2 regions of the Salibacterium sp. K-3 genome follow, and region 2 is predicted to be linked to the other one. Evidence: a T-box and tRNA genes for the amino acid it is inferred to sense, from the RefSeq annotation. Region 2 holds a T-box; the other holds one or more tRNA genes.
The links. The T-box of region 2 lies ahead of leuS (leucine--tRNA ligase). A T-box ahead of a tRNA ligase gene usually reads a tRNA of that ligase, here a tRNA-Leu.

Region 1: it encodes a tRNA-Leu, which carries the amino acid that the T-box ahead of leuS (leucine--tRNA ligase) is inferred to sense. The anticodon was not compared.

Annotation. Positions count from the first base shown of each region.
Region 1 is NZ_JBSVZE010000002.1:107,054-110,250, forward strand. It holds gene ACW9JV_RS12665 (hypothetical protein) at 1-137, opposite strand, end outside; gene ACW9JV_RS12670 (dipeptidase) at 218-1,588, opposite strand; tRNA gene ACW9JV_RS12675 (tRNA-Leu) at 1,700-1,787, shown strand; gene ACW9JV_RS12680 (NAD-dependent protein deacylase) at 2,148-2,870, shown strand; gene ACW9JV_RS12685 (YeeE/YedE family protein) at 3,089-3,197, opposite strand, start outside.
Region 2 is NZ_JBSVZE010000001.1:1,036,440-1,039,636, reverse strand. It holds gene leuS (leucine--tRNA ligase) at 1-2,073, opposite strand, end outside; T-box leader at 2,161-2,395, opposite strand; gene ACW9JV_RS05010 (TIGR01212 family radical SAM protein) at 2,625-3,197, shown strand, end outside.

The DNA.
Region 1 (3,197 bases), on a different contig from region 2:
CCCCACGTCCCCCATATCAGGTAATTGTCCACCCCCGTCTCATACCAAAGCGTTCCGATAGACAACGCCGCCAGCGTCACCATAATGATTTCATATGTAATATCCAATGTGGAACGGTCGATATCCGCTCTTCCCATAGCCAGCCACTACTTTCTAATGAATTGTTTCTCAAAACAAAAACCGGAGCATGGCAGCCCCGGTTTTCTTTACCCCGGAATTACGCAAGGTATTCCGCAAGTTCCTGAAGAAGCTGTGTATACACTTTCTGTCCTTTTTCAAACTGCTGAAGCCGGTAAAATTCGTTCGGGGCATGCATGCCTTCATCAAAGACGGAAAACCCGAGCTGGATCGTGTGGACATCCAGAAGCTGCTGCAGCAGTCCGGTAATAGGGATCGATCCGCCGATTCGGAGGCGGGCCGCATGTTTTTGTTCCACTTTCCAGACGGCCTGTTCCACCGCCTCCAGTCCGGGATGATCTTCCGGCAGCATGTAGGGGAACGCTCTTCCTTCCAGCGGTATAACAACCGCTTCCACTTCCTCCGGCGTGTGCTTTTCGACGTGGCGGCGGAGTTTCCCCGTCACCTCGTCCGGGTCCTGATCCGGGACAAGGCGGCATGTCACTTTCGCATGGGCTTCAGCAGGAATAACCGTTTTTACGCCAATTCCCTGATATCCTCCCCAGAGCCCGTTGATATCAAGCGTCGGACGGACAAGCGTCTGTTCTCCAGGGGTATAACCCGGCTCCCCATGCAGTTTGCGGGCTCCTGCTTTCTGCTGAAACACTTCGGCACCGCTGTGATTTGCATTGATCCGCGATTTTTCTTCGTCACTACGCTCGATGACATCATCATAAAAGCCTTCCACCGCAATCGTTCCATCCGCGTGTTTCAGGGAGTCGAGTATACGGGAGAGAGCCTGGGCGCTGTTGGGGACAGCACCTCCGTAAAGTCCGGAATGAAGGTCCCCTTCTGCGCCGCGCACATCAATCTGAATGCCTGTAAGGCCGCGGAGACTGACCATCGCCGCCGGCTGCTCTTCTTCCATCTGCCCGGAATCGGCGCTTATCGCCGCGTCCGCCCGCAGCAGTTCCTTGTTTTGTTCCATAAATGCAGCGAGCGATGGGCTTCCGATTTCTTCTTCTCCTTCAAACAGGAATTTCACATTTACCGGAAGTGCCTCCGCTTCCTTCAGCCACGATTCACATGCTATAATGGGAAGCAGAACATTTGCTTTCATGTCCGTCGCACCCCGGGCGTAAATCCGTCCGTTTTCCACGACCGGCTCAAACGGGTTCGTATGCCAGAGTTCAAGCGGTTCCGCCGGCTGCACATCATAATGGCCGTAAAACAGAATCGTCGGTGCCCCGTCAGCATGGAGCCAGTCTCCGTATACAACCGGCTGCCCGTTCGTCTGCATGACCGTAACGTGTTCCAGGCCGGCATGCTGCAGCCGGGATGCCGTCCAGTCCGCTGCCTGTTCCACTTTTTCTTTATACTCCGGCAGCGTGGAAATACTCGGAATGCGCAGGAATTCCACCAGTTCATCAATAAAACGTTTCTGATGTGTTGTTATATACGAAAAATCCATCGATTCGCCCTCCTTTTTTTCTTAGTGCATTATACCATTTGAGTGCATAAAAAAAATTATGAATTACCCCTTGCATTATTAAAAGGATTCTTATAGAATAGAATTTGTCTTGCGGTTGTGGCGGAACTGGCAGACGCGCACGGTTCAGGTCCGTGTGGGCATAGCGCCCTTGGAGGTTCGAGTCCTCTCAACCGCACCAACTCCCTTTCTTAATATGAATATCAAGTAACGATAAGCAGCGCTGTCTTCCGAGTCAGCGCTGCTGTTTTTTATGATACCTCTTTTCTGTTTTCTTCGATGGACATCTATGCCGCTATTTCTGGATTTTTCCACCCGGGAGGAGCTGATTCGGACATTGATGCCGTTATTTACTAAAAGAAGCACCGGATTTCCTTTAATAACTAATAATAACGGAATGGATGTCCAGATCTCCCTTTAAAAAGCTTTTTTTAAAAAAATAACGGAACAAATGTCCGCCATTTTTTCCTTGTTTGAAAACAACCGGTTTCCTCCTTCATAATAAAATCAGCTTACCATCGATACAGGAGGATGTACGCGTATGAACCAATTGTCAGAACTTATCCGGGAGTCCGGTCACACCGTCGTCATGACGGGAGCGGGCATGTCCACTGAAAGCGGCCTCCCTGATTTTCGTTCCAACACCGGGCTGTGGAAAGATCGTAATCCTGCTGCACTGGCGAGCATTGACGCAATGGAAAACAATCGTGATGAATTTTTCAGCTTTTACCGGTCCCGAATCGAATCACTGGTCGGTGTCAAACCGAATGACGGTCATCACCTTCTAGCGGAATGGGAAAATAAGGGAATTATCGACAGCATTATTACACAAAATGTCGACGGACTGCATCAGCAGGCGGGAAGCAGCAAGGTGGCAGAACTTCACGGCTCGATTGCCGCCCTGCACTGCCATTCCTGCGGGGAAACCGCCGAAAACCGCCGTTACCTGGAAAATGAAACAACCTGCTCCTTCTGCGGCGGATTTCTACGACCAAACATCGTCCTGTTCGGGGAAATGCTTCCGGAAGAAGCAATCACCAAGGCACAGCAGGAAGCCGCGCGGGCTGATCTGTTTATCGTGCTCGCCTCCAGCCTGACTGTGGCCCCGGCCTCTCATTTTCCCCTCGAGGCCAAACAGCAGGGTGCCCGGCTTGTGATTGTCAATCAGACAGAAACAGAGATGGACAGTGAAGCCGACCTGCTCGTGCAGGGAGAAAATATCAGCTCTGTGCTGAAAGAAGCCGATACTGATCTTAACGACTGAATCCGGAGTTATTCCAGAGCTGGATACCACTGCCGACAAAGAATTCTTGTACAATGCCCTCTAATTCCATGTTACAGAACACCCCCCCGTCCATTTCTGACTCTACTGTCCTCTACCCATTCGTTCGGAGACAGCAGCCGTCCGACTTTTCCAAAATACTCTCCTCTGGAATCCAAAAAAAAAAGCGCAGATCCAAACCAGGATCTGCGCTGCTGCTGTCAGCAGAAGGAATCTTTTGATTTTGGCACGGACAAGCCGAATAACGGCCGGATGAACAGTGCCACGAATGTCCCGGCGAGGGCGAGAACGCCCCATAGATAGCCGTGC
Region 2 (3,197 bases):
CTTGTAGGCTTCATTGATAAACACCATCAGCTGGCTGATACCTGTATTAAACCGCAGGTGGCTGAACTCTTCCGTTACTTTATGAACGGTTTTATGGTAGGTCCTTTCAAACTCTTCGCTGCCGCCGTCCTTTGTGACAGCACTGCTGAGAGCCTGCTTTTCATCCGTGAAGATCCGCCATACCCGGTCCAGGAAGCGGCGGGCGCCGTCAAGACCGTTTTCCGACCAGGCGACTGACGCTTCCAGCGGCCCCATAAACATTTCATAGAGGCGGAGAGTATCAGCCCCATGTGTTTTAATGATATCGTCCGGGTTCACGACATTGCCTTTGGATTTACTCATTTTCTCGTTGTTTTCGCCAAGGATCATGCCCTGGTTATAGAGACGCTGAAACGGCTCCTTCGTCGGAACCACACCAATGTCATACAGCACTTTGTGCCAAAAGCGGGCATAAAGCAGGTGCAGCACAGCATGCTCTGCGCCGCCGACATAGATATCCACCGGAAGCCAGTGCTTCAGCTTTTCTTCATCGGCCAGCTTTTCCTCGTTATCCGGATCGATGAATCGCAGGTAATACCAGCAGCTTCCGGCCCACTGCGGCATCGTATTCGTTTCACGGCGCCCTTTCATGCCTGTAGCCGGATCGGTCACTTCCAGCCAGCCTTCAGCGTTGGCAAGCGGGGACTCTCCGTTGCCGGACGGCTTAAATTCGTCCAGTTCCGGCAGTTCCAGAGGCAGTTCATCTTCGGGCACCGGCGTGAGGGAACCATCTTCCCAATGAATCATCGGGATAGGCTCACCCCAGTAGCGCTGACGGCTGAAAAGCCAGTCGCGGAGGCGGTACGTCACTTCTTTCTTCCCTTTACCTTCCTGCTCCAGGCGTTCTGTCATGGCTGAAATCGCCTCATCGGTATGAAGGCCGTTCAGGAATTCGGAATTCACATGAGGACCGTCTCCTTCATATGCTTCTTCCTCTAAATTGCCTCCCTGTACGACTTCTACAATCGGGAGGTCGAATTTTTCAGCAAATTCGTAGTCCCTCTGGTCATGACCCGGCACCGCCATAATGGCTCCGCTTCCGTAGCTGACAAGGACGTAGTCGGCGATCCAGATCGGCAGTTTTTCCCCGTTCACCGGATTAACAGCATACGCTCCGGTAAACACACCGGTCTTCTCTTTCTGCAGCTCGGTCCGTTCCAGGTCGCTTTTCGTACCGACTTCCTGTTTATAGGCTTTTACAGCCTCTCTCTGTTCTTCTGTCGTAATCTCATCAATCAATTCATGTTCAGGGGCAAACACACAGTAGGTGGCTCCAAACAACGTGTCCGGCCGGGTTGTGAAGGCAGTGAATGTCTCCTCATGACCTTCTATATCAAAATAGACTTCCGCTCCTTCCGAGCGGCCGATCCAGTTCCGCTGCATATCCTTGACACTTTCCGGCCAGTCCAGCTCATCCAGATCTTCAAGCAGACGGTCGGCGTAATCTGTAATTTTCAGCATCCACTGTTTCATCGGACGGCGTTCAACCGGATGATCGCCGCGTTCACTGCGGCCGTCTATCACTTCTTCATTGGCCAGAACGGTCCCAAGAGCCGGGCACCAGTTGACAGCTACTTCATCAAGATAAGCGAGACCTTCTTTGTACAGCTGGATAAAAATCCACTGCGTCCACTTGTAGTAGTCCGGATCGGTGGTGTTAATTTCCCGGTCCCAGTCATAGGAAAACCCGAGCGCTTTAATCTGGCGTTTGAACGTTTCGATGTTTGCCTGCGTGAACTCGCCCGGATTCTTTCCTGTATCAAGAGCAAACTGCTCTGCCGGCAGTCCAAACGCGTCCCACCCCATCGGATGAAGAACGTTGTACCCCTGCATCCGCTTCATGCGGGAAATGATATCCGTCGCTGTATATCCTTCCGGATGGCCGACATGAAGCCCGGCCCCAGATGGATAAGGAAACATATCCAGCGCGTAAAATTTCGCGCCGGCCTCCGGATCATCCGGCGTTTTGAAAATAGTATTGTTTTCCCAGTACTGCTGCCATTTCTTTTCAATATCCTGGTGGGGAAAAGCCATCGTATATGTACCTCCTTTGTTTATCGTACCCGTTTTCATTTTTCCGGTGATATATCCATAAAAAAACCCCCGCCCCTACCTGCTTCCTATAGGGACGAGAGGTTGTTTCTTTCAGCTGCCATTCCCGCGGTACCACCCTGATTGGCATGCATAAGATGCACGCCCGCTGTTGATGTCCCTAACGCGGATATACGGCAGAAGATACTGTTTTTTCTCTTCTGCAACTTAAAGGGGAGTTCACAGTTCCCTTCGTACGGCTTTCACCATCCGCCGTCTCTCTGTGTCCAGGTGCACTGTTACTATTCCTTCTCACCGTTATTCCCATATTAACGAAGCTTCATCCGGATCTCGTTCAATACTTGATATTTTATGAATTCATGCCCCTTCTGTCAAGAATTCTCAAGACAGGGAGACGGAATCTTTCATCTATCACATATTAACCATCCTATCATATATCAGAGTTATCTTGAAGCCTGCGGGTGTCTGTTTGGACGAAACAGTGAAACGTGCTAAAATACAGTAGTATAGCGTGTAGAAGGAGAGATTCAATCATGGCGCTCGATGAACAGGAAACCCATCCTCTGAAATGGGGAGAAAAAAGGTATCATACATGGAACTACCACCTTCGGGAACATTTCGGCGAAAAGATTTTTAAAATTCCTCTCGATGGAGGCTTTACCTGTCCGAACCGGGACGGCCAGGCAGCTTCCGGGGGATGCACGTTCTGTTCCGCCCGGGGTTCCGGCGATTTCGCCGGTGACCGGAAGGATGACCTCGTGACACAGTTTCACGAGATTAAAGACCGTATGCACCAAAAATGGAAAAACGGTAAATATATCGGTTATTTCCAGGCTTTCAGCAACACGTATGCACCGGTGGAAGAGCTGCGGGAAATGTTTGAAGTTATTCTCGAACAGGATGGTGTTGTCGGTCTTGCCATTGCCACCCGTCCCGACTGTCTTCCGGATGATGTCGTGGAGTATCTTGCTGAATTAAATGAACGTACGTATCTCTGGGTCGAACTCGGCCTGCAGACCGTTCATGAAAGCACAGCTGAACTTATCAACCGGGCGCACGACTTTGAATGTTACAAAGAAGGAGTGAACAAACTCCGCGCACACGGC